2 regions of the Jatrophihabitans endophyticus genome follow, and region 2 is predicted to be linked to the other one. Evidence: riboswitches for the same ligand, from Rfam matches in the RefSeq annotation. Region 2 holds a riboswitch; the other holds the start of a gene.
What was found. Region 2 has a riboswitch for cobalamin ahead of cobN (cobaltochelatase subunit CobN). Riboswitches for the same ligand answer to the same signal wherever they lie in the genome.

Region 1: it holds a riboswitch for cobalamin, as region 2 does, so the genes downstream of both, BUE29_RS09915 (prenyltransferase/squalene oxidase repeat-containing protein) here and cobN (cobaltochelatase subunit CobN) in region 2, are expected to answer to the same signal.

Annotation. Positions count from the first base shown of each region.
Region 1 covers NZ_FQVU01000002.1:987,405-1,003,067, reverse strand. Annotated here, with positions in the region: gene BUE29_RS22470 (hypothetical protein) at 1-240, opposite strand, end outside; gene BUE29_RS09970 (helix-turn-helix domain-containing protein) at 297-728, opposite strand; gene BUE29_RS09965 (TetR/AcrR family transcriptional regulator) at 788-1,369, opposite strand; gene BUE29_RS09960 (DMT family transporter) at 1,438-2,364, shown strand; gene BUE29_RS09955 (GAF domain-containing protein) at 2,361-3,401, opposite strand; gene cspE (transcription antiterminator/RNA stability regulator CspE) at 3,763-3,966, shown strand; gene BUE29_RS09945 (putative quinol monooxygenase) at 4,077-4,373, opposite strand; gene BUE29_RS09940 (isocitrate lyase/PEP mutase family protein) at 4,503-5,303, shown strand; gene BUE29_RS09935 (ECF transporter S component) at 5,273-6,115, opposite strand; gene BUE29_RS09930 (ABC transporter ATP-binding protein) at 6,112-7,740, opposite strand; gene BUE29_RS09925 (CbiQ family ECF transporter T component) at 7,741-8,931, opposite strand; gene BUE29_RS09920 (hypothetical protein) at 8,936-9,967, opposite strand; gene BUE29_RS09915 (prenyltransferase/squalene oxidase repeat-containing protein) at 9,964-13,155, opposite strand; cobalamin riboswitch at 13,245-13,396, opposite strand; gene BUE29_RS23110 (DUF4232 domain-containing protein) at 13,542-14,168, opposite strand; gene BUE29_RS09905 (class I SAM-dependent methyltransferase) at 14,215-14,958, shown strand; gene BUE29_RS09900 (M15 family metallopeptidase) at 14,919-15,497, shown strand; gene BUE29_RS09895 (hypothetical protein) at 15,512-15,663, opposite strand, start outside.
Region 2 covers NZ_FQVU01000004.1:379,609-395,271, forward strand. Annotated here, with positions in the region: gene BUE29_RS16355 (WcbI family polysaccharide biosynthesis putative acetyltransferase) at 1-748, opposite strand, end outside; gene BUE29_RS16360 (class I SAM-dependent methyltransferase) at 799-1,323, shown strand; gene BUE29_RS16365 (glycosyltransferase) at 1,314-3,629, opposite strand; gene BUE29_RS22870 (glycosyltransferase family 2 protein) at 3,626-5,464, opposite strand; gene BUE29_RS16375 (glycosyltransferase) at 5,461-6,453, opposite strand; gene BUE29_RS16380 (glycosyltransferase) at 6,479-7,549, opposite strand; gene cobN (cobaltochelatase subunit CobN) at 7,769-11,359, opposite strand; cobalamin riboswitch at 11,398-11,524, opposite strand; gene BUE29_RS16390 (hypothetical protein) at 11,755-12,810, shown strand; gene BUE29_RS16395 (precorrin-8X methylmutase) at 12,803-13,435, shown strand; gene BUE29_RS16400 (precorrin-2 C(20)-methyltransferase) at 13,435-14,970, shown strand; gene BUE29_RS16405 (cobalt-precorrin-6A reductase) at 14,939-15,663, opposite strand, start outside.

The sequences.
Region 1 (15,663 bases), on a different contig from region 2:
GCCCTTGGCCTGCGCGACGTAGGGCTCCAGCGCGGCCTTGATGGCGTCGACGTTGACGGCCTTCTCGGCCGAGGCGCGCAGGTCGTGCACCGCGCTGTTGGCGCGGTTGACGATGTCGTTGGCCTGACCGGTGACGCCGCCCAGCTGCGCCTGCGCGGTGCTCAGGGTGGAGTCGAGCACCTTGCGGCCCTCGGTCACGGCGTTGTCGGCGTAGGCGCGGATGTCGCTGGCGATGGACATGGTCGGTTCGCTCCTCGAAACGGGTCGGTCGGGACGGGTGGTTCGGCGGGCCGGGGTCAGCGGGCCGGGTCGGCCGCGGCGTGCGCCACGGGTGCGGACGCCGTGTCGGCCTCCGCCCGCAGCTGCGAGTTCTCGCGTCGGAAGGACTCGTAGATGTCGAGCAGCACCTGCTTCTGCCGCTCGTTGAGCTCCTCGTCGGTGAGGATCGCCGCCACGATCTCCGGGTTGCCCTCGCGGAACTCGAGGAAGCCGGCCCGGACGTACAGCTGCTCGGCCGAGATGCGCAGCGCCTTGGCGATCTGGGCCAGGATGTCGGCGCTCGGCTTGCGCAACCCGCGCTCGATCTGCGAGAGGTACGGGTTGGACACCCCGGCGAGACGGGCGAGCTGACGGAGGGAGACCTGGCCCTGCTCGCGCTGCTCACGGATGAACTCCCCGATCGCGGCACCGCTGCGCTTGGCCTGTTCCTTCGGCCCCTCGGCTATCACGTATCCGAGTCTGGCCGAGTACTGCTAGCTATTGCAAGCAGGCCAGCTAGCGACGTCGGTCACGCTGCGAGCAGATCACGGGCGGCACGTCGCGCGGTCGCGACGGCGTCGGCGTCGCCGCCGGCCGTCAGCGTCACGATGGCGCCCTCGTAGAGCAGGTGGACGGCAGCACCGAGGCGGGCCGCCCGCGCCGCCGGCATGCCCGCGTCGCGCAGGCCCTCGACGAACCACGCTCGCATCCACTGCTTCTCGGCCCGCACGACCGCCTCGATCGCGTCGTCCCGGCCGCCGTACTCGGCATAGGCGTTGACGAACCCGCAGCCGCGCCGCTCGGTCCGGGTCCAGCTCGCCAGGGCGTCGAACACGGCCAGCACCCGGGAGATCCCGGGCCGGCGCCGGTCCGCGACCTCGGCGAGGTAGGCCTGCCAGCGTCGGCCCCGGCGCACGAGGTACGCCGCGATCAACGCGTCCTTCGACCCGAACCGGTCGTAGAGCGTCTTCTTGGTGGTGCCCGCCGCCTCGGCGATGGCATCGACACCGACGGCATGGATGCCGCTCTCGTAGAACATCGACGACGCCGCGGCGAGGATGCGCTCCCCGGCCGGCGGCAACGGAGCGGGCTCGGCGAAGAGGTCGGTCATGGTCGTTCCCGTCTGGAGGCGTCGGGGTGCACTGCGAGTATACCGACCGGTATGGTTATGTCGACGGCATGAGACGTTCGCCCGCCACCGCCCTGCTCGCCGTCCTGCTCGTCGTGTGCTGGTCCTCGGGCTTCGTCGGCGCGACGCTGAGCACGCAGGTCGTCCCCTTCGACACCGCACTCGCGTGGCGGACGATCGTCTCCGCCGGCGTCCTCGCGGTCATCGCCCTGCTCCGTGGCGAGCGCGTCTCGCTCGCCGACGCACGCCGGCAACTGCCACTCGGACTCCTGGTGCAGGTCGTCTATCTGGGGGGCGTGTTCGCGGCGGCTGAGGCAGGTGTGCCGACGGGGACGGTCGCGTTGATCGCGGCGTTGCAGCCGCTGCTCGTCGCGGGCCTCGCCGGCCGCGTCACCGGCACGTCGCCGACCCCCCGCCAGCTGGCCGGGTTGCTGCTCGGCGCGGCGGGTGTCGGCCTGGTGGTGGCCGGCGACCTCGGCACCGGCGCGGCGCCGGCCGCTGCGTTCCTGCTCCCGGTGCTCGCCGTCGCGGGCCTCGCCGCCGGCACCCTGCTCGAGGGCCGGTGGCGGCCCACCACCCCGCTCGTCTCGTCCCTCGCGCTGCAGAGCGGCGTGGCCGCGGTGGTCTTCGCCGCCGTCGCCGCCGGCCGCGGGCACCTCGCCCCGCCGCCGACCGCGCACTTCTGGTGGGCCGTCGCCTGGCTGGTCGGGCTCGCGGCGCTCGGGGGTTACGGCAGTTACCTGCTCACCGTCCGCCGCAGCGGCCCGACCTTCGCGAGCGCGCTGCTCTACCTCACCCCGCCGACGACCGCGCTCTGGGCGTGGGCGATGTTCGGCCAGGTGCCCGGGCCGCTCGCCGCGCCCGGCGCGGTCGTGTGCGCGGCCGGTATCGGCCTGTTCGCCGGCCGGCGGCGCAGAGCGGTCGTCCGGTCGCGTCCGGCCGTCCCGTCGCCGCGGGCGGCCGTGCCCTCGCACTAGCGACGGGCGAGCGCCTGGGCTGCGAAGCCGGCCACGAGGAGCAGCAGCGCGCGCGTGTCGGCGTCGATCTCGCACCGTCCGGCCCACCCCACGGCGAGCGTGCCGAAACTCGCCCCGGCCACGGTCAGCGGCAGGTGCGCGACGCCGTCGATCCCGGCGGCGTCGAGATGCGCACCGACGCCAGGCGTGGCCCGTTCGGCGGCGTCACGGTTCACGTGGAAGACCGGGTCGGCCTCGAGCGCGGCCCGGGCCACGGGGCTCGAGCCGTCGAGCGGGAACGCGATCCACCGCGCCGCACGATCGACCGGGACGGGGTCGAGGCTCAGGAAGCGGAGCACGCCGTCGTCGGTGTCGGTCAGCGCGATGCCGACGCAGACCGCGCCGACCTGGTCGCGGACCGTGTGCGTGATCGTGTCCGCGACCTGCTCCGGGGTGGCGGCGCGACCGACCGCCTCGACGACGCGCAGCAGCAGGCGTGACCGGTCCCGCGCCGTGCGCGGCGCGGGAGGGCCGACCTGCCGCCCGTCGGCCGCGGCGCTCGTCCCGACGCCGCGGTCGCCGACCTCGATGCGGAACCAGGTCGTGGTGGTGCGGTGCCGCCGCGTGACGCCCCACTCGGTCGCGAGCCGGTCGACGATGCCCATCCCACGGCCCGTGGTGGCACCGTCCGGCACCGCCGTCACCGACGCGACGACGTGGCGCGGCTCGGCCGACGGGCGGTCCTCGTGCACCTCGACGCCCACGGCGTCCGCGTCCGCCGTCACCACCACGCCGACACGTTCGGAGCGCGCGTGCCGCACCACGTTCGTGACGAGCTCGCTGGTCAGCAGCTCGGCCTGCGCGATGACGGCGCGCTCGACGGCGTGCACCAGGAGCGTCGAGCGCACCTGCGCCCGCGCGAGCGCGGCGGCCTGCGTGCCGGCCTCGAACCACGCGACGTCGCGATTGCCCGCGGCGTGTTCCGCCACGTCGTGACGGGCGTCGGCCGCAGCACCGGAGCCGGCGGTCGGGACGCCCTCGGACGACGGCGATGCCATGCGCTCGGCCCCTTCCGCGACGCCCCCGGGTGCCGCTGCGCGCGGCAGGCAGTCAGTCAACTAGCGGCGGGCCGCCGGGTCAATCACCGACGCGATCGTGGCGACCGGTGCGCGGTCGCGGGCACCGTCGATTGCCACCCTCTCGGGTCCCCCTGACCGGTGGCCGGGACCCACGCGGCGATCACTGCTACTGTCGGTCCCGGTTGTCAGCACCTCCTTCTTCGGCACGACCAGCGACGCAGGGATTTGTTGAGATGCGTCTGTCGTAGCCCCGGTGCCCAGTCTTCGAAAGCCACGTCGCCGCAGACCGCGATCCGCGCACGGTGCGCGTGATCACTGGCTCCCGAGAGGACCAACAAGCATGGCTCAAGGCACGGTCAAGTGGTTCAACAGCGAGAAGGGCTTCGGCTTCATCGCCCCCGACGACGGCACCAAGGACGTTTTCGTCCACTTCTCCGCCATCGCCGGTGACGGTTACAAGAGCCTGGACGACAACCAGCGCGTCGAGTTCGACACCACGCAGGGCCCGAAGGGCCCGCAGGCGGAGAACGTCGTCGCGATCTGATCGTCCGGCCTCCGGGCCGACAGCTCGGCCACCGGCGCCGATCGCATTCCCGCAGGGGACGCGATCGGCGCCGCGTGCATTCCGGCGGCGGTGCCGACCAGATGTGATGCCTAGGCCTCGTCGAGCGCTTCCAGCGAGTGGATGACGGGGCGTCCCGCGAAGCCGTCGCCGGCCTTGGCGAACGCCGCCGCGATGTGCTCGGAACGCATGTGCGCCGCCAGGTCGTCGGCCTCCCGCCACGACTCGACGGTGACGAACACGGTCGGGTCCTCGGTCGAGCGGTACAGCGAGTACGCGAGGCATCCCGATTCGTCGCGGGTCGGGGGGACGAGCTCGCTCAACGCCTCCCGCACGAGGTCCTCGGAACCGGGCTTGGCCGTGATGACGGCGACGACGGGCAACGGCATGGCGGGTCCTTCCGCTGACGGTGCGGGCATGCGCGACGTCGGTGTCCGAAAACCGCCGGACAATTCGGCGCGCGTGCCCGAGAGTGACGTCCTGGACGATAACCGGCCCGTGCCTGTGAGGAGTTCCCCGTGACCGAGCTGTTCCGTTCGCTGCACGTGCCCGGCCACCCGCTCGTGCTCGTCAACGCCTGGGACGCGGGCAGTGCCCGCGTCGTCGAGGCCGCCGGCGCGACCGCGGTGGCCACGACGAGCGCGGGCGTCGCGTGGAGCCTCGGCGTACGCGACGGCGACGCGCTCGACCGCGACACCGCGCTCGCCGCGGTGCGGCGGATCGTCACGGCGGTGGGTGTCCCGGTCAGCGCCGACTGCGAGTCCGGTTTCGCCGACGACCCGGCCGGCGTCGGCGAGACGATCGGCCTGCTCGTCGCCACCGGTGCCGCCGGCGTCAATCTGGAGGACGCCTGGCACGGCGGCCCGACGCCGCTGCGCGAGACCGCCGACCAGACGGCACGACTCGCGGCCGCGCGTGCCGCCGCGGGCACGGAGCTGTTCGTCAACGCCCGGGTCGACACCTACCTGCGCGACGTCGGCGACCCCGAAGGCCGCCTCGCCGACACCGCCGCACGCGCCGCGGCGTATCTCGACGCCGGCGCGGACGGCATCTTCGTGCCCGGTGTGGTCGACCCGGCCACGGTCGCATCCCTCGTCGACGCGATCGACGCGCCGCTGAACATCCTGGTCGGCCCGGGCGCGCCGCCGGTGACCGAGCTCGCCGCCCTCGGCGTGGCCCGCATCAGCCTCGGTTCGTCGGTCGCGGCGGCCGCGTACGGTCTCGCGCGCAACGCCGTCCGCGAGGTGCTCGCGTCCGGCACGTACGAGTCCTCGGCGGACGCCCTGCCCTACGGCGAGCTCAACGGCCTGTTCGGGTAGTCGGGGTCGGCAAAGGTCACCGGCGCCTCGAAGTTCGCCCGGCGCGCGGCACGACGGAAGGTCGCGAGCGCGGCGGGGCCGACGACCAGGATCGCCACGAAGTTGGTGACCGCGCGCCCGGTGTCCCAGCCCAGCGAGGTCGCGAGGTCGAAGAGCAGGTAGCGGTGCCACTGGTCGCTGAACGAGGCGCCCGGGAGGAACGCGATCGAGCTGTTCGGGTCGACCGAGAACGGCCAGAACGACAGGTTGAGCATGAATCCGAAGAAGTACCCCGAGAGCGCGCCGTAACCGGCCAGCATGGCGATCTCGACCCGGCCGCGCGCCCGCGGCAGCAGGCCCGCGAACAGCCCGACCCACGCGCAGCCGAACATCTGGTAGGGCAGCCACGGCCCGACGCCCCCGGTGAGCAGTGCCGACGCGAACAGCGACGTGCAGCCGAGGCTGAAGCCGAAGCCCGGCCCGAAGACCCGGCCGGCGAGCACGAGCACGAAGAACACCGTCTCGATGCCGGCGGTCCCGGCGCCGAGCGGGCGGAGCGCGGCGTTGACGGCCGACAGCACGCCGAGCATGGCCACCGCCTTGGCGTCGATGCCGCCGTCGGCGATCTCGCTGAACACGACGGCGAGCACCAGCACGAGCAGGCCGCCGAACATGAGCGGCGCCATCGTCCGGTCGTCGAAGCGGCCCGGGTCCACCAGGAACGGCCACAGGAAGGCCACGAAGCCGACGAAGCTCGCGAGCGTCACGCTGATCACGGTCCGGCGCGGGATGCGCACCGCCCGCGCGCGGCGTGCCGGCGTCGTCGCGGTCACGACGCCGCTCCCGGCAGCGCCCGCGCCACCTGGGCGACCGTCAGGTAGGGCAGCGGCCGGAGGATCTTCGCCGTCTGCGGCGCGAACGCCGGCGACGCGACGACGACCTCCGCGGTCGGGCCGTCCGCGACGACCTCCCCCTCGGCGAGGACGACGACGCGGTCGGCGGCCGCGGCGGTGAACTCGACGTCGTGGGTCGAGATGATCACGGCACGCCCCTCGGCGGCCAGCGCGTCGACGATGCCGATGAGTGCCTGCTTGGCCAAGTAGTCCAGGCCGCGCGTCGGCTCGTCGAGCAGCACGACGCGCGGCGCCGCCCGCAGCTGCACGGCGAGGACGAGCGAGAGCCGCTGCCCCTCGGACAGGTCACGGGGATGCAGCTCGTCCTCGATGCCCGGTGCGAGCCGGTCGAGCAGCGCGCGGGCGCTGCCGCCCGCGGTCGCCGCGTCGACGCCCGCCTCGCGGTCGGCCTGGGCGAGCTCGGCCCGCACCGAGCCGAGGTAGAGCAGGTCGGCCGGGGTCTGGGGCACCAGGCCGACGAGCCGGCGCGCCTCGGCCACGGCGAGCCGGCGCGGGTCGCGACCGGCGACGTCGACGGTGCCGTCGTGACGCCGGCCGGCGCCCTGCAGGGCCCAGAGCAGCGAGGACTTGCCCGAGCCGTTGTGCCCCATCAGCGCGACGACCTGCCCCGCCGGCACGTCGAGGTCGACCCCGGCGACGGCGACGACGTCGGCGTAGCGGACGACCACGTTGCCCGCCGTCAGGGCGATCGAGCCACCGGCGGTGCCGGTGCGTGCCGGCGGCAGCGGCCGTCCGGCCAGCGCGTCACGCAGCGGGCCGGCGCGGCGGCGGGCGTCGCGCACCGACAGCGGCAGCGGCCGCCAGCGCGCGAGCCGGCCGAGCTCGACGACGGGCGGGGCGACGGTGGTCGACTCGAACGCCGCGGCCGGGAGGTCGTCGGTGACGGTGCCGTCGCCGTGGACGAACACGACCCGGTCCGCGTACTGGACCACGCGTTCGAGCCGGTGCTCGGCGAGCACGACCGTCACGCCGAGATCGTGGACGAGCCGGGTGATCGCCGCGAGGACGCCCTCCGCGGCGGTGGGGTCGAGCGCCGAGGTCGGCTCGTCGAGCACGAGCACCCGCGGGTGTGCGGTGAGCACCGCACCGATCGCGACCCGCTGCTGCTGCCCGCCGGACAGCTCGTGCAGCGCGCGGTGCCGCAGCTCGACCAGGTCGAGCAGCACGAGAGTCTCCTCCACCCGCTTGCGCATCACGGCGGGCGGCACGGCCAACTGTTCCATGCCGTACGCCAGCTCCTCCTCGACGGTGTCGGTGACGAAGGACGCGAGCGGGTCCTGCCCGACGACACCGACGACGTCGGCGAGCTCCCGGGGCGGGTGGTCGGCGGTCGAGCGTCCGTCGACGCGGACGCTGCCGGCGAGCGTCCCGCCGGTGAAGTGCGGCACCAGGCCGTTGATCGCCCCGAGCAGCGTCGACTTGCCCGAGCCGGTGCGACCGACGACGAGGCACAGCTCGCCCTCGTCCACCCGCAGGGAGACGTCCCGCAGGACCGGGGTCGTGCCGCCGGAGTAGGTGACGCTGACGTGGTCGAACTCGATCATCTACACCCCCGCCAACTCGTCGCCGGCTCGGCTCGGTCGGGCCGCGCGCGGATCGCGGGCCGCGCCGCTGCCCGGACGTGGCGCCGGACTCCGGCGCACCGGCGGCGGCGCGGTCAGGGCGGCCGCCCCGGCAGCCAGGATCGCGGCCACCGGCAGCAGCGGCAGCGAGGGGAAGGCGAGCGGGTACAGGCCGGGGTTGAGCTGGGTCGGGTCGTAGCCGACGGTCAGGAACATCACCGTCGCGCACACGACGCCGCCGCCGGCGACGAGTGACTCGGGCGTGCGCCAACGATCCGGGCGGTAGGCGGTGCGCTGCACCCGTCGGCCGCCCGCGTGCAGGCCGGCCGCGCACAGCAGCACGCCCGTCGCCACGGCGGGCAGCCCGAGCAGCCGCGGCACGGTCGGGTCGACCAGCCCGTACACGCCGACGCACAAGCCGCACATCCCCAGCGACAGCAGCAGTCCGGTGATCCGCCGACGGGCCCGGCTCACGTCACCGACGCGGCCGTACCCGCGCGAGTCCATGCCGGCGGCGAGGCGCAGCGAGCGCTCGAACGCGTCCTCCAGCACCGGGACGACGATCGAACGCAGCGGCCGCAACCCCCTGCCGTGGCCGCCGCGCAGCCGGCGCGCACGGTTGACGCGCTGCGCGCTCTCGACCAGCTGCGGGGCGACGCTCAGCGCGACCACCACCGCGACCCCGAGCTCGTACAGCGCGCCCGGCAACACCCGCAACGCCCGTTTGGGGTTGGCCAGCACGTTCGCCGCTCCCACGCAGCACAACAGCGTCCCCAGCCGCAGACCGTCGAAGGCGGCCGACAGCGTGGCCTCCAGCGAGACGGCACCGCCCAGCCGGATGCCGGCGTACCAGTCGGGGGTGTCGAGGTGCGGGAGCGAGAACAGGATGTGGTCGTCGGGCTGGATCCCGGATGCGAACACCGCGCGGAAGACCACCCGCGTCACGATCACGACCAGCGCGAGGACCAGGTAGTACTGGAAGGCCCGCGCCCACGGCGCGTCGCTACGACGACACGCGATCACGAGGCCGAGCACGGCCAGCACGAGCACGAGCAGCAGCGGGTTGCTCGTCCGATTCGCCGCCACCGCCATTCCGATCGCCCAGCTCCACCAGGCCACCGGGTGCAGCTGCCGCGGCGTGCGCGCGGTCGCGAGGGCGCTCGCCGTCGGCACCCGCTCAGCCCTGGTCGGTGTCGAGGCGTCGCCGTCGCCGGACGGCCCAGCCCGCGCCGACGGCGAGCACGGCGGCGAGGCCGATGCCGACGACGAGCGGTACCGCCGACCCCGCCGGCGGCCGTGTCGTCGACGCAGGACGCGCGTCGACGACGTTGCCCGCGGCCCGCGCGCCGAGCGACGAGCCGGCCGCGGACGAGGCGACGGCCCGACCCGCTGCCGTCGTCGCGGTGCCGTGCGTGGCGGCGCTGCGGCCGGCGGTCGGCGCGAGCGGCGCGGTCGAGGCCCGGGCCGTCGACCGTCCCGCCTGCGTCGCGGTCGGCTCGGCCCGCCGGGCGGCTGACGACGTCCGGTGCCCGTCCGCGGCCCCGCCGTGACCGCGGCCGACCGCGGCGGTCCGGCTCGCGGCCGTCCGTCTCGACCCGCCGTGGCCCACGCCCCGGCCGGCCTCGGTGCCCGTGGGGGTGCACGTCGAGGCGGACCCGCCGGCACGCAGCGAGTTCGGGGTGCACACCGGGAAGCCGTTCACCGGGTCGCCGTCGGCGCCGGTGATGTCGGTGCCGCCGAAGATCCACAGCTGCACCTCGCCCTCGGTGGGCTTGTCGGCGTACGCGCCGAACTGGCTGTACGACCAGCTGTTCCTGCCCTTCGGGGCGAGCCAGTAGGACCAGTACGCCGAGGCCGGCGGCGTCCGGACGCACGCCTCGTCCCTCGGCGTCGGGTACTGGGTGCCGTGATCCCAGGCCTGGTTGCCGATGCGGCACAGGAACTGCGGGCCGTCGTGCTGCGTGCCGGTGGTGCGGAACCCGGTGTCGTTCAGCAGGGCGATGCCGGACGCGGGCCTGTCGAGGTCGCAGCCGCGCACGATCGGGCCGTCCCAGTGCGAGTAGTCGACGGCGACGACGGTTCCCGTGCTCGGCCCGCAGTCGCCGACCGGGCTCGCCTGGGCGGCGGGCGACCCGAGCACCGGACCGACCACCACGACGAGCGCGACGGCGATCGCGCCGAGGACGGCGGAGCGCCGCCACGCCGTCATCGGTGCGTCCCGCCACGCCCGGGGCGCGCGCCGCGGCGGGCGGCGACGCTCAGGGCCGCGCCGAGCGTGAGCAGGGCGGCCGCCCACAGCAGCAGGGTCAGCGTCGGGACGCCGGTGTCGGCGGTGCCCGCCGCACCGTCGGCGACCGGCGACGCCGAGTCGCCGTTCGGCACGGCCCCGGAGGTCTCGGTGCCCGGGCTGCCGCTCCCGTGGCCGGCCGCCGAGGAGGTCGTGCCGGGGCCGGACGGCGTTCCGCCGGAGCTCGAGCCGCCGCCGGGGACGGCGGGCGGGTCGGCAGCCGCGGCACGCGGCAGCGACAGGATCGTCGCGCCGGACAGCTCCAGCAGGCTGCGCTGGGCCGCCGCGGCGACCGCCTGCGTGGAGGCGCGCAGGTCCGGCGCCGCGCCGCCGGTGAGGGCGAAGCCGCCGGCCGGGGTCGCGAGCGAACGCAGGCCGCGCAGCGACGACTGCCACGGCGCGATCGGCGTGATCGTCTGCGGCTGCGGCGGGTCCGCGGTGGGGCTGGTCAGGGCCGTGACGAGCGACTGCAGGGCGTCGGCGGCCAGCGCGGTGGAGTTGGCGTTGTCCCCCGCTGCCCCCGGGAACAGACCGGTCGTGCGCTGCCGGTCCTGCAGGTAGTGCTGCGCCGCGCCGATCCACGTGTCGGTACCCGCCACGGCGGCGAGCGCCTGCACCGCGTACCCGGTGGTGTCGACGTCGGAGGTGCAGCCGTCCCCGGCACTGCGCAGCGTGCTGGCGAAGCCGCCGTCGTCGCACTGCAGCTGGTGCAGCCGCACGACGGCGGGGTCGGTGGCGGCGAGATGGTCACCGTCGTCCGGCGATGCCTGCAGGGCGAGGACTCCGAGCGCCTGCGAGACCGTGGCGTAGTTGTTGCGGAAGTCGCCGACCGCGACGCACGGCTGCCCCGCACCCTGGGCCTCGGTGCACACGTTCGCGGCGAGCACTGCGAGCAGATCGGCCCCGCCGAAGGAGTGCGGATCGCCGCCGGTGGCCTCGGCGACCAGCGCGAGCTTGGCCAGTGACCCGCTGTAGGGCCCGAAGTTCGCCCCGGTCGGGTCGGCGTACGCGTCGACCTGCTTCTCGAGGTAGGACGTCATGGCCGAGACCGACGCGGCGTGCCCGCCGGTGGCCAGCAGCGCGAACACGCCGTCGGCGGTGAGCCCCTGGTCGGGGTAGGCCGTCCCGTCGTAGACCGTCTCGTAGTGGTCGCCGCCGGTCAGCTGGTCGACGAGGTAGGTGGCCCCGGACGTACCGACGTCCTTGGCGTCGAGGTCGTCGAGCACGGAGCCGAACGGGGTGCCGACGACACCGCCGAGCACCTGCGTCGTGGCTCGCATGTCCGAGCCGTCGGCGTCGGCGTCGACGTCGAAGCCGCCGTCGGCGTTCTGCGCCGCGGCGAGGAACGCCTCGGCTCGCTCGATCCGGGTCGCGTAGGTCTGCGCGTCGAGCCGCAGCGCCTGGATCGCGATGGCGGCGGAGTTGGTCGAGTCGCCGGCCGCGCCGGGGAAGCCGCCGTCGGCGGTCTGCTGCGAAGCGAGCCACGACAGCGCCTTCGCCAGCCGGGTGCGCGCCTCGGCGCCCGGCACGAGGGCGAGCGCCATCGCGGCGATGCCGGTGCTGTCGGTCTCGGAGTCGGCGCCGGGCAGCACGCTGGGGAACGCCCCCGACGCGTGCTGCAGGCTCTCCAGGTAGGCGATCGGACGCTTCGCACCCTTGGCGTCGCCGGCGCGTAGCTGCGCGATGATCGGCAGCGCCTGCGCGAAGGTCGACGGCGAGTAACGGTAGTTGCCGGGCGCGGCGCAGACGCTATCGATCGCCTTCGTGCAGACCAGCTCGGCCAGGGTCGCGACGAGATCGTGGCCGGCGAACGCGTGCGGGTCGTAGCCGGTCATCAGTGCGGCCAGCGCGACCTTGCCGACCGAGCCGCCGCCGGCGTACTCCGTGCCGACGCCGGTGTAGTCGTTGATCGACCGGTCGCTGCCGTCGGTTCCGGCGCTGTCCAGGAACGCCATGATGCGACGCAACGCGGCGTCGTCCGAGCCGGACGCGGCGAGCGCGTACACCGCGTCGACGGTCAACCCGTAGTCGGCGAAACCGAGGTCGTACTGGTCGTAGTAGTGGCCGTCCTTGAGCTGCGGTCCGTCGCCGGCACTGTTGGGGGCGGTGAGCAGGTAGTCGGTCGCCTTCCCGACGTCGGCGCGCGGCGCGGGCGCAGCCCTTCGCTGCGCAGCCGGCGCGGATCTCGCCGTCGCGCTCGATCCCGCCCGCACCTGGTTCGGCGTGAAGGCGGGCTTGCCGGTGGTGCCCTCGACGTCGGTGGCGCCGTAGGTCCACGCCTGGACGTCGCCGTCGATCGTCCGCTGCGAATATGCGCCGAACTGCGCATAAGACCAGGTGTTCGATCCCTTCGGCGCCAGCCAGTAGGACCAGTACGCGCTCGCCGGCGGCGTCCTCACACACGACTCGGTGGCCGGCTTCGGGTACTGCGTGCCGCTGTCGAACAGCGCATGGCCGATACGGCACAGGAACTGCGGGCCGTCGTGTTGCGTGCCGGCGGTGGTGAAGCCGGCCGTGTCGAGCAGGTCGATGCCGGTGGTCGGGGTCGTGTCGCAGCCACGGACGATCGGCCCGGACCACGTCGCGAAGCTGACCGCCACCAGCGCGCCCTTGCTGGTGGTGCACGAGCCGGTGCTGCCGACGATGGTGCCGGCCGCCGGTTTCGGGGTCGTGCCGGGTCTCGCCGCCACCGTGACGGTGCGCCGAATACTCGACGCACGGTAGGCCCGATGCTTCGACTTCGCGCTCGCTCGCACCCCGGAGTACCGGACGGTGACGGTGCGCCGGCCCGCGGCCGGGGCGGTGGCGGCGCACCGCGCCGACCCGGCGCGCACCGCGACCTTCGCGCACGTCTTCGGCGTCCTGCCGGCGATGGTGAAGCGCATCGTGCCGCCCGTCGGACGCGGCCTGACCCTCGCGGTCAGCGCGAGCGGCGCGCCCGCGACGGCGCGTGACGCGCTCACGGATGTCGTGGTCTTCCTCGGCTCGGCGGGCTTGGTGGTCTTGGCGGGCTTGGCACCGGCGGGCGCCGCGGTGATCAGAGCACCGGCGAGCAGGAGGATGACCCCGGCCGCGACGGCGCGGCTCCGGCGGGTGGGGCAGGGAGTCATGAGCGACGTCCGTTCGTTCGGAGTGCTCGCAACGCGACACGGCGACGACCGACGAACGGGCCGGGCACCGTCTCGCTACCGCGACGAGACACTGACCACCCAGCCCGGCAGGCATTCCGGCTCGCCTCGCATCGCTGCGCGGCTCACGGTTGCGGGTCAGCGCCGGGTTCACACCGGCTTCCCCTGCGTGGGCTGGTCTTGCTGCACGGGCGGCTGCCCGGCCGAGCGCACCGTAACAGCCCCGCGCCGATCCGGTCAATGCGCATCGGTCGGTGTGCCGACATGATCACGTCGCCACCTCGGCGGCCGACGCCCGCGATCACGAGTTCCAGCCGGTGGTCACCTGGCCGCGTGACACGGCACCCGATCCGTACGCCGCCGGTATGTCAGGAGAAGACGTCGCTGGGTCGCGACACCCACGGGTAGTAGTCGAGGCGACTGGTGAGCCGTAGCTCCAGCAGATCGAGGGGCACGACGTGCGCGGGGTCGGCGGGGGTCGCGGCAATGCGGAGCTCGCGGATGCGCTCGTCGCGCGGTTCGGCCCGCCACGACAACCCGGCCGAGGCCGTCCGACCGGGCCCGAGCATGAACGCTCGTTCCTGCCGATGCGCAACGGGGGTCGGCACGACCCGGAGCGCGCCGCTGCGGCCGGCGGCGGTCACCCCGGTGACGACCGGTCGAGTCAGCCGCACCGGACGGCCCGTGCAGTTGCGCACGTCGACGGCCAGGTAACGCCGGCCGAGAGCTGCATCGAGAGCCGACCTACCGACCGCCAGCACCTCGCCGCGGTGGCACCGGGGTGGGACGTCTCGGTCCGGCGAACCGACGCTGCGGGACGCGGACGAGGTGGTGGGCGTCGATGCAGGTGCGCTGCGTGATCCGGCGATGGTGTCACCGCCCCGGGAGGCGGAACCCCCGGCGCACCCGGATATCGCCAGCGCCGGCGCGAGGATCAGACCGGTCGTGCGCGTCCGCAGGTTTCGATGCGCGGGACCGCCCACGGCGGCGATCATGCCAGAACGTCGCTCTCGCCCCCTTCGTCCCAGGGAGGATGAACCCGTGCTGCCGTGGGACCACAACGCCTACTACGACCGGCTGCTGCTGCGCGCCGTGCCCGCGGGCGCCGAGCGCGTCCTGGACGTCGGCTGCGGGGCCGGCCGGCTGGCCGGTGCGCTGGCCGCCCGCGTCCGCCACGTCGATGCCCTCGACCGTGACCCGACGATGATCGACGCCGCCCGCCGCCGCGTGCCCGACAACGTCGACTGCCGGCTGGCCGACGTCACGACGGTTCCGTTGCCCGCCGGGCACTACGACGCGATCGTCTCGATGACCGCACTGCACCACCTGCCGCTCGCCGCGACGCTCGCCCGGCTGGCCGAGGCGCTGCGCCCCGGCGGCGTGCTGGCCGTCGTCGCCCTGCCGCGTCGCGACCTGCCGCGCGAGCTGCCCGTCGAACTGGTCGCTTCGACCTGGCACCACCTGATCGGTCTCGTACTGGCCGCCGGAGGCGACCGCACCCGGCCGGGCTCGCCCCTGCGCCACGATCCCGACCACCGGCGCATGCCGACGCGCGACGCCGAGCTGACCACGCGCCAGGTGCGCGAGCAGGCCCGGGTGGTGCTGCCCGGTGTGCACGTGTGCCGGCTGCTTGCTCTGGCGCTACCTGCTGATGTGGCGACGTCCCGACCCGCCCTTCCCATAACGGACGGTTCTCGGCACTATGACCCGCAGGTCACGACGATGACCGATTCGGAGGGATTGCCATGCGCACGAAGCTTTTCGCGGCCTTGCTCGGACTCCTGACCTCGGCGGCGCTGCTCATCGCCTCGGCGACGTCGGCATCGGCCGCCACCGCCAAGTCGCAGAACGGCTGGACGGTCATCACCAAGTCGACCTCGTCGAAGCTGGCGACCTACAAGGTGCCGGGCACCAAGCACGGGTTGCTGCTGCGCAAGGGCGACGCCGGCGTGCTCCTGGTCGACTTCGCCAACTGGTACAACAAGCAGGTCGAGAAGCTGAGTCTCTACAAGGCCGGTGACGACTACGGCTGGTCGTACCGCAAGATCCGCGGTTCCCAGACCACGTACTCCAACCACGCGTCGGGCACCGCGATCGACCTCAACGCGACCCGCCACCCACTGAACACCACCGCGGCCCACTCGTTCACGAAGAAGCAGATCGCGGCCATTCACAAGCGGCTCAAGCGCTACTCGGGCGTGATCCGATGGGGCGGCGACTACCAGCATCGCAAGGACCCGATGCACTTCGAGATCAACAAGAGCGTCGCGGCCACGCACAAGGTGTACAAGAAGCTCTTCCCCTGCCACTCGCCCACCTGCTAGCCCGGGCAGGTCGGTCACGCGCGTCGTTGCGCGTCCTCGACCGCGACCCGGAGCCGATCGACCGACCGCATGGCGGACGTGCCACCGGCGCCGGCGGAGCTGCGCGAGCTCGTGATGCTGTCGCAGCACAGCGCCGTCGCGTCCCGCCGGACGACGCGTAGCTGCC
Region 2 (15,663 bases):
GACCGTCGACGACCCACACGTCCCGGCCGCCGTCCGGGGCCGCACCGAGCGCGGCAGCGACGTCGGGCTCGACCGGGGCGCGCCGCTGGCCGAGGTACTCGCGGGCGGGTGGGACGACCTCGCCGGGCACGTCGAGGGCTGTGAGCAGGTCGGCGGCGATGCCCGCGAGGACGGCGTTGCCCGGGTGCGTCATCGTCCACAGCGCGCCCGGGTCGGCGAGCCGGTGGGTGACCTGCACCGTCAGCGGCCGCTCGCGGCGTGCGAGCTCGGCGAGCGAGTCCGCGGCCACGGCACGGACCGCGTCGGGCGCCGGGCGCGGCCAGCGGCTTACCGTCTCCTCGACGGTCAGCCCGGCCGCGGCCGCCTCGACCACCCGCAGGTCGTGGTAGTCGGTCAGCGGGGCGTCGACGCGGCGGCCGGCGCCGTCGTGACCATGGGCCTGGTACGGGAACGCCGCGACGTGGTGGACGACGGGAAAGGTCAGCAGCCGGCCGTCGGCGGGCAGCTGCGCGGCCAGCGCCGCCGTGCCGCAGCCCGGGTGGGAGTACTCCTCGCGCACCGGCTGGCTGATCAGCACCGCCGCCCGTCGGACCGCGGTGTGCACCGCGGCGAGCTCGGCGGGCGTCACCAGGTACACCGGCGGCACCGTCACGACCGCGAACCCGGCCGCGGCGAGCGGCACCCGCAGCAGGTCGGCGACGGGCGCGGCCTGGCAGTTGCCCCACACCACGACCGTCCGCCCGCTCACCGGGCCCCCCGGCGCCGGGCGAGCGGCGACCCGGCTGCCAGACTGCCGCCATGCCGATGAGCTCGACCGAGGGCAAGGACTGGACGCGGGCACGGATCGCGGCGCTCGCGCGGACGGGCCCGCTCACCGTGCTGGACGTGGGCCCCGGCGTGGGGACGTACGCCAAGCTGCTCGCCGGCCTGCCGATCGAGCGCATCGTCGGCCTGGAGGTGTGGGAGCCGTACGTGACCACGTACCGGTTGTCCGAGTACTACGACGGCATCGTCATCGGCGACGTCCGCACCGCCGAGCTGCCCGCGGCGGACGTCGTGATCCTGGGCGACGTCGTCGAGCACATGACCCGGGCCGAGGGCATCGCCGTCTGGGAGCGGTGCGCGGCGGTCGCGCGCCGCGCGGTCTACCTGTCGATCCCGATCGTGCACTACCCCCAGCACGAGATCGAGGGCAATCCGTACGAGGTGCACGTCGAGGAGGACTGGTCGCACGAGGACGTCCTCGCCACCTTCACCGGCATCGGCGAGTGGACGCTCGGCACCGAGGTCGGCGCCTACGAACGGCTGACCGGTCACGGCTGACCCCCCGGGGCGACGGCCGGCCGGAGCCGGCCGGCGAGGTCGCGTCCCGGCCGCGGTGCCGGGGCGGTGCGCTCGTGCCGCCCGAACAGCAGCGCGGCGAGCGCGTCGTCGCCGCGGGCCCGCGCGAGCGATCGCGCCGAGCGCAGCCGCAGGGCCGGGGTGTCGACGCGGCCGTGACGCTCGGCGAGCGCGGCGAGCGTCATGAGGTCGGCGAGGTCGGCCGGTGCGGTGAGCTCGGCGTGGCACCACGCCCGCGCCAGGACGTCGGCCGGTGGGTCGCCCAGCTGGACACCCGGCCCGGCGAGGACGTGCTCGGCGCCCGGCCCGTCGATCGCTGCGAACCAGAAGGAGCAGTCGGCACCGGCCGCCCGGGCAGAGCGGACGGTCGCGAGCGCGTCGACGTCGCCCACGCACCCCGCCCGGACCACGACCGAGGGGTAGGGCAGCCACGGTCCGGGGCCGCGGGACTCGGGGTCGGGCAGCAGCGCGGCGAGGGTGAGCGTCTCACGGTCCTTGCCCGCGGTCCGGGTGTCGGTGTCGCCGCGGTCGGCCCAGTCGGGGCCGTCGTGCCAGGCCACCGCTGCCGGCACGTGCGCGAGCACGGCGCCGGCGTTGCGGGCCCGGTGCGCGAGCTCCCAGTCCTCGCCGCCGTAGCCGACGAACCGCGGGTCGAAGCCGCCGGCCCGCCGGTACAGCTCGGCCGACATCGACAGCACGGCGCTGATGACGAAGCGGTAGGACCGGCGGTCGGCGTGCAGCAGGTCGGCGGTGTCGCGGTAGGCGTCCCGCAGCCACGCCGGCTCGGTCAGCTCGGGGGGACTGACACGACCGTGCCACCAGTCGGCCAGGGCGCTCGCCGGGAGTCCGGCGAGGTCGGCGTGGCGTCGCCGGCCGACGGCCAGGACGTCCGGGCACCGCGCGGGCAGCCGGGTCAGCTCGCGCACGAAGCCGGGCTCGGGGACGGTGTCGCCGTCGAGGAAGACGAGGACGTCGTGTCGGGCGGCTCGCGCGCCGAGGTCGCGGGCGGCGGCGGCGCGGAAGCCCTGGTCGTCCTGGTGCAGCACGCGGACCGGCACGCCCGCCGCCGCGGTCACGTCGGGTGGCCGGGGGGAGCCGTCGTCGACGACGACCACCTCGAGCGCGCCGCGGTGGTCCTGCGCGGCGAGACCGGTGAGCACGAGGTCGAGCTCGCGCTGCGCGTCGTAGTACGGGATCACGACGCTCACCGACGGCGGGTCGGCGGGTTCGCTCGCGAGGAGGTCCCAGCGGTTGCCGGGCACGACCGGCCGGCCGTCGGCGTGCCGGACGGCCGGCGGGGCACAGGCCGCCAGGTGCTCGCGGTAGCCGGCGGCGACGTCGGCGACCGCCGGGCCGCGCGGCGTCCCGGGGGCGAGCCGGGTGCGGCCGGGGTCGGCGAGGGCGGCGCGCACCGCCGCCGCCAGCGCGTCCGGGTCGTCCGGGTCGTAGAGCTCCACCGCGCCGGGGCGCTCGGCGGCGAGCTCGCGCGTGTACGCGCAGGCGGGCACGAGCGGTCGGCGGCCGTGGGCCAGCCAGGTGTTGATCGACGCCGACGCGGTCACCCGGCGGTTCGGGGCGACGGGCACGGCGGCATCGGCCAGATACGCCGCGAGCGCGTCGTCGGGCACGTAACCGGTGAGCAGCCAGCGCTCGCCCGCCTGCGCGGCGTAGCGGGCGACGAGGTCGTCGTGGCCGTCCGACGCGCGCCCCACCGCGGCGAGCGTGCTGCCCGGCGGGAGCGCGGCGACGACCTCGTCGTAGCCGCGGTCGGGGAAGACGAAGCCGAGCACGGTCACGCTGGCCGGGGGCAACGGCGAGCCCCCGGGCTCGGCCGGGTGGGCGGGCTCCAGCGGCAGGGGAACGGCGCGCAACGAGTGCACGGCGTCGAGACTGCCGGGCGGCAGACCCTCGACCAGGGCGAGCTCGGTGCGGCTGTTGACGACGACCCCCCGCGCGGCGGCGATCACCCGGGCATAGAGCACCCGGCGCCGCCGCTGCAGGTCGCTGTCGTCGTGCGGGACGTCGTGCAGGGTCACCGAGAGGGAGGCGCCGGCGGCGGCGACCCACGCCGCCACGCGCTCGAAGGCCGCGCCGGAGACGTCGAGGGCGGGGCCGAGGAGCCGGTCGGTCCAGGCCAGGTGGACGACGTCGGCGTCCGGGCGGGCGGGCAGCTCGTCGATCGACGCCACGTGCAGCGTGCGTTGCCCGCAGGCGGCCGCGACCAGCCGCGCGTGCCGCACGACGCCGTGCTCGGCCGGCCCGACGACGAGGTGCACGACATCGGTCATCGCCCGGTCACCCGGCGGTAGAGCGCGTCGTGGTGCGCGCGGACGAGGTCGCGCTCGGCCTCGCGCCCGCGGCGGTCCGCGGCGGCCGGGCGGGGCGCGGCGCAGACCGCGGCCACGGCGGCGCGCAGCGAGCCGCGGTCGAGCCCGCGCTGCTCGTCGTTGCCGTAGGTCGTGACGGCGTCCCACTGCGCGCGGTGGTGGCCGCAGTCGGGCGCGACGACGTGCGTGCCGAGGTCGCGGCACAGCTCCGTCCAGCCCGAGTGCGTGCCCCAGCGGTAGGGCAGGACGACGGCGTGCGCGGCCGCGACGCGCGCGACGACCTCGTCGTGCGGCAGGTAGGGGGCGACGTCGAGGTCGACGGGGAGGTCCGGTGCCAGTGCGGCCAGCCCGGCGAGCTCCGGCCGGTCGAGCACGGTCGGCCCGACGAGCACGCGGACCCGTCCGCCGGCGGCCGCCGCGCCCTCGGCGGCGGCGCGCACGACGTCGAGCGGGTCGCGCACGTTGCCGCGCAGCCCCTTGAGCGGGACGAGGACGGTCGTCGCGGCGTCCACCCGGGCCGGGACGGTGTCGAGCAGCGTGGGGTGGGCGACGACCTCGGGCCGCCGGCCGAACCGCGTTCCGCACTCCGCGGCCGCGCCGTCGGTGAGCGTCAGTGCCGCGTCGGCGGCGGCGAGCACGAGCGCCAGGTGCGCGTCGTGCCGGTCGCGGGTGGGGTGGTGCGGGTTGCGCAGGTCGTGGACGGTCACGACCAGCGGCAGCCGCAGCTCGCGCAGGCAGCGCAGCCACGCCGCCAGGTCCGCCGGCGCGAGATGGTCGAACCCGAAGTGCAGGTGCACGACGTCGACGTCCTGCGCGGATTCGCGCAAGACCGACGGGTCGAGCAACGGGTCGGGATCCCACCCGGCGACGCGCTCGGTCGCGACCCGCTCGACCGTCGGCGGGAGCACGGCGTCGAGGTAGTCGTGCCGCGCCGGGACCGTCGCGACCCGCACCGCGGCCGTGCGCCGCGGCGGCCGGTCGGCGGTGATCAGCCCGCGCTCGGCGAATGCGGCCAGCCAGCCGGCCATCGGCAGCTCGCCGTGCCGGCGCAGGTACACCGCGCTGTTGCGCAGGATGTCGTCCAGGTGCTCGACCGGCGGCCGGCTGACCGGGTGGTGCTGATGGAACGCATCGGCGCCGCCCGCGACCGCGGTCGGCACGCCGGCCCGGGCGGCGCTCGCGGCGAAGTCGGTGTCCTCGGCGCCGTAGCCGACGTACCCGGGGTGGAAGCCGTCCAGCCGCGCCCAGAGCGAGGTCGGGAGTGCGAACGACAGCGACCAGAACAGCTCGGGCGCGACCTCCTCGACCGCACCGGCCGGCGGGTCGGGGCGGGCGGGGTGCGGCGCCCGGGCGGCGACGAGCGCCGGCGCCGTCCACCCGCCGTCCGGTGCGGGGGGCAGGTAGGTGACCGGGCCGCAGACCAGCGCGTCCGGGCGGGTCGCCACCGCGGTGCGGTACCGGGCGAGCAGGTCGGGAGCCGGCACGCAGTCGACGTCGAGGAAGACGAGCAGGTCGGCGCCGGCCGCGATCGCCGCCGCCGCGCCGGCGTTGCGGGCGGCCGCCACCGGCAGTCCGGCACCGGTCGTGGGCAGCGTGAGCAGCTCGGTGGGGAGGTCGGGTCGGGCGTCGACGACGGCCGCGACCTGCGGGTCGTCGATCGCGACCACGACGTGCACGGCCGGCGCCGGGACGCACCGGGCGAGGAACTCGCGCTGCGTGCGCAGGTGCGCGTGCCGGCCGGAGACCACGGTGACGACGGCGGTGCGGCCGGCGACGAGGGCGGTCCGGGCGGTCACGCCGGTGCCCCGACGAGGGCGGTGCGGGCCAGGCAGGCGGCGAAGCGCCGCGCCCCACTCCCGTCGTTCCACCGGGCCCAGCCCGCGCCGCCCCGCTCGCGGGCGGCGGCCAGGACCGCCGGCCAGCGCTCGGCCGCCGGCCAGCCGGGCAGCACGACGGCCAGCCCGGCGTCGTCGAGCGCGGCGGCGGTCGCGTGCTGCTCGGCGAAGGGGCGCGACTGCGGCAACACCACCGCGGCCCGCCGGGCGGCCGACACCTCGGCGAGTGCGTTCAGCCCCGCGTGCGTCACGACGACCTCGGCGGCGTGCAGGTCGGCGAGGACGTCCTCGCTGCGCGGGCGGCCGGCCACCCCGGCGGCCCGGGTCGGCCAGCCGGTCGCGGCCGCGAGCGCGTCCACGTCGGCACCGGTGACCTCGGTGCCGCCGGTGCCGAGCAGCACCAGCAGCCGGCCCGGCTGCGGGGCCGGCGGCGCCGGGTGGCCGTCGAAGCGCGAGAGCGCGCCCGTCCACGTCGTCTTGGCCGCGAAGGGCCGCAGGTACGCGGGGTCGTAGACCTCACGGGGCCACGGCGCGAGCACGGCCGTCGCCAGCCGGTAGGCGAGGGTGTGGGCCGGGTCGTCCCGCTCGCCGGGCATCGCGACGACGGCGACCGGCACGCCGGTCAGTCGCAGCAGCGCCGCCACCTCGACCGAGACGTCGACGACCACGAGCCGCGGCCCCGCGGCCGCGGCCCACTCCACGAGCCGGCGCATCCGCGCGCGGTAGCCCGGTGACTCCACCGGGGCCCAGTGCAGCGCGCCGCCGGCGTCGGCGTCCATCGCGCCGGGGAGCGGCGGGTCGGCCGGCAGCGTGACCCAGCCCGCGAACGGGTGCGCCGCGGGCTCGGGCAGCGACGACAGCGCGACGACCGGCTCGGCGCACGCGGCGGCCACGGTGCTCGCGCGGGTCAGGTGCCCGCTGCCGTGATGGTGGACGTAGTAGCCGATCACGGTGCGGGAGTGCGGGCCGGGGCGGTCATGCCGCGACGGCCCCGGTGAGCAGCGCCTCGTAGCGGTCCATCATCAGCTCCAGCGAGCACGCCTGCTCGGCGCGGGCCCGCGCCGCGGCGCGGGGCAGCAGCACCGCCTCGTCGATCGCACCGGCCAGCGCCGCGATGTCGCCGCCGCGCACCAGTCGGGCGCAGCTGTCGTCCACGACCTCGGGCACGCCGCCGCGACGGAAACCCGCGACCGGGGTGCCGGACGCCAGCGCCTCGGCCACGACCAGGCCGTACGGCTCGTCCCACACCGGGGTGACGACGACGGCCGCCGACGTGCGGACCAGCTCCGACAGCGCCGCCTGGTCCAGGTGGCCGGCGTGCACGACGTCGTCGCCGAGCAGCGGCTCGATCTCGAGCTTGTAGTAGTCGCGGTCGTCGACGGGGCCGGCCAGGACGAGCCGGCGACCGGCGCGGCGCGCGGCGTGGATCGCCAGGTGGGGCGCCTTCTCGGGCACGAGCCGCCCGGTCCAGGCGAGGTCGCAGCCGCCGGGCCCGGCCGGCCAGCGCGCGAGGTCGACGCCGTTGGGCACGACGTCGACGTGGTCGAGCAGCGGCCGCCAGCGCCCGGCGGTGTGCTCGCTGACCGCGACGAAGCGCATCGCGGTGCGCGGGCCGGACTGCACGGCGCTCTCGAGCCACGGCGTCGGTGGCGTGTGCAGCGTCGTGACCATCGGCGTGGAGACGAAGCGTGCCATCGCGATGGGCAGGTGGTGCAGGCTGTGGTTGTGGACGACGTCGTAGCGTCCCGGCTGCGCGGCCAGCTGCATCATGACGCTGAGGTAGGCGTGGTGCTCGTCCAGGACGACGTCGGGCGGCATCGAGACGTCCGCGCGGGCGTCCTCGGACAGCACCGGCCCGGTCAGGGCGATGTCGCTGAGCGGCAGCCGCGGGTCGCTGCCGGGCGAGGCGAACACGGTGACGTCGTGACCGCGCTGCAGCAGGTTCGTGCACAGGGCCCACACGTGCGCGACCAGCCCGCCGGAGAACGGTTCGGCCAGCGGCGAACGCGAGGGGGCGATGACGGCGATACGACGTGGGCGCAGCACGGAGCCTCCGGCTCGATCCGGGTGCGCACCGCGGCTTGATGCGTAGGAGTGCCGGGCTCGGGCGTGCCGAGTCGACACCGCCGATCCAAGCAGACGGGTCCGACATTGCACCGGGCCCCCGTAGTTCAGGGTCCCCATCCACCGCCGGGTGGTCACGCACCCGTCGGGTGGTCGCACGGACGGCGACCGGTCGGGATGCCGACCGAGCGCTCGGCGGGGTCAGCGGTCCTCGAGGTCGCCCTCCGTCTCGAGGTAGGCCCGGCGCAGGGCGTCGAGCGTCTCGGGGTCGGGGGAGTCCCAGAGCTTGCGCTCGGCGGCCTCGAGCAGCCGCTCGGTGATGCCGTGCAGCGCCCACGGGTTGGACCGTTCGAAGAAGGCCCGGGTGTCGGCGTCGCGGACGTAGCTGTCGGCGAGCTTCTCGTACATCCAGTCCTCGACGACGCCGGCGGTGGCGTCGTAGCCGAACAGGTAGTCGACGGTGGCGGCGAGCTCGAAGGCGCCCTTGTAGCCGTGGCGCTTCATCGCATCGATCCAGCGCGGGTTGACGACGCGGGCGCGGAACACCCGCGCGGTCTCCTCGGCCAGCGACCGGGTGCGCACGGTGTCCGGACGGGTCGAGTCGCCGATGTAGGCGCGCGGCGCCCGGCCGGTCAGCGCGCGGACGGTCGCGATCATGCCGCCGTGGTACTGGAAGTAGTCGTCGGAGTCGGCGATGTCGTGCTCGAGCGTGTCGGTGTTGTGCGCCGCCACCGCGATGCGCCGGTACGCCGTCTCCATGTCCGGCCGGGCCTCGCGACCGTCCAGCCCGCGGCCGTAGGCGAAGCCGCCCCACGCCGCGTAGACCTCGGCGAGATCGGCGTCGTCACGCCAGTTGCGCGCGTCGATCAGCGGCAGCAGCCCCGCGCCGTACGCACCGGGCTTGGAGCCGAAGATGCGGATGGTCGCGCGGCGCTCGTCGCCGTGCTCGGCGAGGTCGGCCTGCGCGTGCGCGCGGACGAAGTTCGACTCGGCCGGCTCGTCGAGGTCGGCGACCAGCCGCACCGCGTCGTCCAGCATCGTCACGACGTGCGGGAACGCGTCGCGGAAGAACCCGCTGATGCGCACGGTGACGTCGATGCGGGGCCGCCCCAGCTCGGCGAGCGGGATCGCGTCGAGCGAGCTGACCCGACGCGACGCCTCGTCCCAGACCGGCCGGACGCCGAGCAGCGCCAGCACCTCGGCGATGTCGTCGCCGCTGGTGCGCATCGCCGACGTCCCCCACGCCGACAGGCCGACCGACGCGGGGTACTCGCCGGTGTCGGCGAGGTGGCGTTCGAGCAGCGAGTTCGCCATCGCCTGCCCGGTCTCCCACGCCAGCCGGGACGGCACCGCGCGCGGGTCGACGGTGTAGAAGTTCCGCCCCGTCGGCAGCACGTTCACGAGTCCACGCAGCGGCGAGCCGGACGGGCCGGCGGGCACGTGGCCACCGGCCAGCGCGTGCAGGACGTGGTCGATCTCGGCCGCGGTGCCGGCGAGGCGGGGCACGACCTCGGTGGCGGCGAAACGCAGCACGTCGGCGACGGTCCCGCTCGCCAGCCCGTCGACGGCGGCGGGCGACCAGTCGGCGTCCTCCAGGGCCTGCACGAGGCGGCGGGCCTCGGCCTCGTGCTCGTCGGCGTCCACGCCGGCGCCCTCGACGAGGCCCAGCGCCTCGCGCAGGCCCGGCAGCGAGCGGGCGCCGGCGAACATCTGCCGTGCCCGCAGGATCGCCAGCACCAGGTTCACCCGCGCCTCGCCGACGGGGGCGCCGCCGAGGACGTGCAGCCCGTCGCGGATCTGCGCGTCCTTGATCTCGCAGAGCCAGCCGTCGACGTGGAGCAGGAAGTCGTCGAACTCGGCGTCGTGCGGCCGGTCGTCCAGCCCGAGGTCGTGGTCGAGCTTGGCCGCCTGGATGAGCGTCCAGATCTGGGCGCGGATCGCGGGCAGCTTGCCCGGGTCCATCGCCGCGATGTTGGCGTGCTCGTCGAGCAGCTGCTCGAGCCGGGCGATGTCGCCGTAGCTCTCGGCCCGGGCCATCGGCGGGACGAGGTGGTCGACGATGGTGGCGTGCGCGCGCCGCTTGGCCTGCGCGCCCTCGCCCGGGTCGTTCACGAGGAACGGGTACACGAGCGGCAGGTCGCCGATCGCCGCGTCGGCGGCGCACGCGGCCGACAGCCCCGCGGTCTTGCCGGGCAGCCACTCGAGGTTGCCGTGCTTGCCGACGTGCACGACCGCGTCGGCGCCGAACTGCTCGCGCACCCAGTGGTACGCGGCGAGGTAGTGGTGACTCGGCGGCAGGTCCGGGTCGTGGTAGATCGCGACCGGGTTGGCGCCGAAGCCGCGCGGCGGCTGCACCATGACCACGACGTTGCCCGAGCGCAGCGCCGCCAGCACGATCTCGCCGTCGGCGGAGTTCGAGTGGTCCACGAACAGCTCGCCCGGGGCGGCGCCCCAGTGCTCGGTGACCGCGTCGCGGAGCACCGGGTCGAGGGTGTCGAACCAGCGGCGGTAGTCGGCGGCGGCGATGCGGACGGGGTTGCCGGCCAGCTGCTCCTCGGTGAGCCACTGCTCGTCCTGCCCGCCCGCGGCGATGAGGGCGTGGAAGAGCGCGTCGCCGTCCTGCTCGTCGACGCCGGGGAGGTCGGTGGCGACATCGCGGCCGAGGTCGTACCCCGCGTCGCGCATGGCGGCGAGCAGCCCGACGGTGGATGCGGGGGTGTCGAGGCCGACCGCGTTGCCGATGCGGGCGTGTTTGGTCGGGTAGGCCGACAGCATCACCACGATCCGCTTGTCGGCGTTCGGGATGCGGCGCAGCCGCGCGTGCTTCACGGCGATCCCCGCGACGCGCCGGGCGCGCTCGGGGTCGGCGACGTAATGCGTGAGGCCGTCCTCGCCGACCTCCTTGAACGAGAACGGGACGGTGATGATGCGACCGTCGAACTCGGGGATCGCGACCTGGTTGGCGGCGTCCATCGGCGAGAGGCCGTCGTCGGACTCCACCCAGGCGTCGCGCGACGAGGTGAGGCACATCGCCTGCAGGACCGGCACGTCCAGCCCGCTGAGCGCGGCGGCGTCCCACTCCTCGTCGGTGCCGCCGGCCTGCGCCGCGGCCGGCGTCGTCCCCCCGGCGGCCAGGACCGTCACGATCACGGCGTCGGCCGCGCGCAGGGTGTCGACGAGCGCGTCCTCGGGCGCGCGCAGGGACGAGCAGAAGATAGGCAGCGCGCGTCCGCCGGCCGCCTCGACCGCGGCGTCGAGGGTGCGGACGAAGTTCAGGTTCCCGGCGAGCTGGTGGGCGCGGTAGTACAGGACGGCGACGGTCGGCCGCTCCGCGTCCACGGCCGGCGCGACACCGTCGAGATGCCCCCACGACGGCATCGGGGTGGGCGGGTCGAACCCCTCGCCGGTCATCAGCACGGTGTCGGAGAGGAACGCGTGCAGCCCCGCGAGGTTGGCCGGGCCGCCCTCGGCCAGGTAGCGGTGCGCCTCGGCCGCGACGCCGATGGGCACCGTCGACAGCGCCATCAGCTCGGCGTTGGGGGTCGCCTCGCCACCGAGCACGATCATCGGCTTGCCCGCGTCCTGGAACCGGGCGAACCCGCTGCACAGGTTGTCCGGCGAGCCGAGCAGCCGGACGACGATCAGCTCGGCCGCCTCGAACGTCCCGCTCGACTGCTGGTGATCGGGGCCGCCGTCGGCGCGGGCCGGGTTGGCCAGCCAGTAGTCGGCGCCGCTCGCGCGGGCCGAGAGCAGGTCGGTGTCCGATGTCGACAGCAGGACGATGGTGCTCACGCGGGGCTCCTCACGGCCCGGGTCCGCGCCCGGGCATGGCGGCTGTGACGCACCGGGGCAGTTCCTGACTCGCCCGATCACGATCGGACTCACAGTGGCGGGACCGCGCTGGACTCGCACCAGCTTCCTGCGGCTCCGGTACCGCCCCAGCGTCTCACAGCGTCACCGTGCCGGTCGCGCCGTCTCCGGCGCCGTGACCGGCGCCGTGGCCGGGCGCCGCCGCGCGGACCGGCGGCCCGGCGGGTGCCGCCCCGGCGAGTGTCCGACAGCGCGTGTGCAGCCCGTATGCGGCCCGTGTGCAGTGCGTATACGGGCTGCACACGGGCCGTGTGACACCGGAGGCAGGGTGACGTGCGCGTCCGCGGCGCGGCAGGCGCCCCGTACGATCGGCCGCTGTGCCGCCGACCCCGCCGACCCTCGCCGCGGACCGCTGTCCGGGGCTGCTGCGGCTGATCGAGGCCGCGGACGGGCTGCTGGCCCGGGTACGGCTGCCCGGCGGACGGCTCGGGGCCGCCGAGCTGCACGCCCTCGCCGACGCCACCGACGCGGTCGGCGACGGCCGCCTCGAGCTGACGTCGCGCGGCAACGTCCAGGTGCGCGGCATGACGGCGGCGGGCGCCGACGAGCTGGCGCGCCGCATGACCGCGGCCGGGCTGCTGCCGGTGCCGGCGCGCGACCTCGTCCGCAACGTGCTCGCGTCGCCGCTCGCCGGCCTGACCGCGCCGCCGGAGCGCACCGCGCCGCTCGACCTCACCGCGCACGTGCGCGCGCTGGACGACCGGCTGCGGCACGACCCGGGCCTCGACGGCCTGTCCGGCCGCTTCCTGTTCGGTCTGGACGACGGCCGTGGCGACATCGCCGGCCTGGCCCCGGACGTGCTGCGGGTCGTGGGCGCCGGGGACCGGCCCGACGAGGTCGCGCGCGGCATGGTCGACGAGGCGCGGACGTTCCTCGCCGGCGCGGGCGGCGCCTGGCGCCGACCGGCGGCCGAGCGCCGCCACGACGGCGTCGTCCGCGCGCGGTCCGGACCCCCGCCGCTCGGTCGCGTCGCCCGGCTCGACGGCGGCGTCGCGCTCGTCGTCGCGCCGCCGCTCGGCCGGTTGACGTCGGCGCAGGCGCGGTGGCTCGGGGCCCACGCCCCGCGCGTCCGGGTCACCCCGTGGCGCTCGGTCGTGATCCCGCAGCCCACCGCCGGCGCCGACCCGGGCGACGCGGGCCTGGTCACCGACCCCGCCTCACCCTGGCGGCTGGTGAGCGCGTGCGCCGGCCGGCCGCGCTGCGCCAAGGCCCACGCCGACGTGCAGGCCGACGCCGCCGGCGGGCTGCGCGCCCATCCCGGCCGGCGGGTGCACTGGGTCGGTTGCGAGCGGGCGTGCGGTCGCACGTCCGATGTCGAGGTCACGATGGTCGCCACCGGGACCGGCTACCGGACGGAGGCCGTGCATGGCTGAGACCCGCTACGACTACGTGCACGAGGGCGCCGAGATCTACCGCCGGTCGTTCGCGACGATCCGGGCCGAGGCCGACCTCACCGGGCTGCCCGTCGACGTCGCCCGCGTCGCGGTGCGCATGATCCACTCCTGCGGCATGGTCGACCTCGCCGGCGACCTCGGGTACTCGTCGCAGGTGGTCGCTGCGGCGCGGACGGCGCTGCTGGCCGGCGCGCCGATCCTGTGCGACGCGCACATGGTGGCCTCGGGCATCACGCGCTCGCGGCTGCCGGCCGGCAACGACGTCGTGTGCACGCTGTCCGACCCCGGCGTGCCCGAGCTGGCTGCGCGGATCGGCAACACCCGCTCGGCCGCCGCGCTGGACCACTGGCTGCCGCGCCTCGACGGCGCGGTCGTGGCGATCGGCAACGCGCCCACCGCGCTGTTCCGGCTGCTGGAGCTCGTCGCCGACGGCGCGCCGCGGCCGGCCGCCGTGCTCGGCATCCCGGTCGGCTTCATCGGCGCGGCCGAGTCGAAGGAGGCGCTCGCGGCGTCGGGCCTGGAGCATCTCGTCGTGCACGGCCGCCGCGGCGGCAGCGCGATGGCGGTGGCCGCGGTGAACGCGATCGCCAGCGAGGAGGAGTGATGGCGGCACCGACCGGAGCAGGCACGCTCTACGGCGTCGGGCTCGGCCCGGGCGACCCCGAGCTGGTGACCGTCCGCGCGGCCCGGTTGATCGGCGCGGCGCACGTCGTGGCCTACCACTCGGCGCGGCACGGCCGCTCGGTCGCCCGCGCGATCGCCGAGCCGTACCTGCGGGACGGGCAGGTGGAGGAGCAGCTCGTCTACCCGGTGACCACCGAGACGACCGAGCACCCGGGCGGCTACGAGGGCGCCATCAACGACTTCTACGAGGCCGCCGCCGCCCGGCTCGCCGAGCACCTGGCGGCGGGCCGCGACGTCGTGCTGCTGGCCGAGGGCGACCCGCTGTTCTTCAGCTCGTACATGCACATGCACAAGCGCATCGCCGGCCGGTTCCGCACCGAGATCGTCCCGGGCGTCACGTCGGTCAGCGCGGCCGCGGCGGCGCTCGCGCAGCCGCTCGTCGAGGGCAACGACGTGCTCACCGTGCTGCCCGGCACGCTGCCGCCGGACGTCCTGGCCGAGCGGTTGGCGCAGACCGACGCCGCCGCGATCATGAAGGTCTCCCGCCACTTCGCCGGTGTCCAGGACGCGCTCAAGCACGCCGGCCGCATCGAGGACGCCTACTACGTCGAACGGGCGTCCGCCGCGTCGCAGCGCACCGAGCGGGCCGGGGACGTCGACCCGGCCTCGGTGCCGTACATGTCGCTGGTGATCGTCCCCGGCCCGGAGGCCGCGCAGGACCCGGTCGCCACCGCCACGGGCGGCGGGACCGCGGCGGCGCCGGCCGGTGGGCGGGTGGACGTCGTCGGGCTCGGGCCGGCCGGTCGTGACTGGCTGACCCCGCAGGCGATGGCGGTGCTGGCCGCCGCCGACGACGTCGTCGGCTACTCCACCTACGTGGCGCGGGTCCCGGCCAACCCGCGGCAGCGGCGCCACGCGAGCGACAACAAGGTCGAGGCCGAGCGGGCCGAGTTCGCCCTCGACCTCGCCCGCCGCGGCCGCCGGGTCGCGGTGGTCTCCTCCGGCGACCCCGGCGTCTTCGCGATGGCGAGCGCGGTGCTCGAGGCCGCGACCGACGAGCGCTACGCCGGCGTGCCCGTCGACATCGTCCCCGGGCTGACGGCGGCGCAGGCGGTCGCGAGCCGCGCGGGTGCGCCGCTCGGCCACGACTACGCGGTGATCTCGCTGTCCGACCGGCTCAAGCCGTGGGACGTCGTCGCCGCCCGCCTCGACGCCGCCGCGCGGGCCGACCTCGCGATCGCGATCTACAACCCGGCCTCGCAGACCCGACGGCAGCAGCTGCACGACGCGCGGGACGTGCTGCTGCGCCATCGCGACCCGGTCACGCCGGTCGTCGTCGGCCGCGCCGTGGGCAGCGACGACGAGACCGTCACCGTCACCACGCTCGGCGAGCTCGACCCGGAGACCGTCGACATGCGCTGCCTGCTCATCGTCGGGTCCTCGCAGACGCGCACGCTGGCCGTCACCGGCGAGCCGCGGGTCTTCACCCCGCGGCGCTACCCGGCAGCCGACTGAGCACCGCGTCGACGGTGTCGACGGCGGTCACCCCGTCGGGCAGCGGCGGCCGGTCGACGACGAGCACCGGGACGCCGAGCTCGCGCGCGGCGTCCAGCTTGGCGACGGTGAGCGGGCCGCCGCTGTCCTTCGTCACCAGCAGCCGCACGTCGTGCGCCTGCAGCAGCGCGCGCTCGCGGTCGAGGTCGTACGGGCCGCGGTCGAGCAGCAGGGTCGTGCGTGGCGGCAGCGGCACGTCGGGCGGATCGACGATCCGCACCAGGTAGTCGTGCCGGTCGTCGTCGGCGAACACGGCGAGGTCGCGCCGTCCGGTGGTGAGGAAGACGGTGCCTGCCGGTGACGTCCGCACGTGCTCGGCGGCCGCCGCGATGTCGGACACCCGGGTCCAGTCGTCGCCGGCCCGCGCGGTCCAGCCGGGGCGGCACACCACGAGCAGCGGGACGGACGTCGCCGCGCAGGCGGCCGCCGCGTTGGCGGAGATGGTGGCAGCGAAGGGGTGCGTGGCGTCGACCACGATGGTTGGCGCGAACTCGCGCAAGAACTCGGCGAGCCCGGCAGCGCCACCGAAGCCGCCGATGCGGACGTCGCCCACCGGCAGCGCGGGCCGGCTGACCCGGCCCGCCAGCGAGCTCGTGACGTCGGCGCCGGCCGTGACCAGTCGACGGGCGAGGTCGCGGGCCTCGCCGGTCCCGC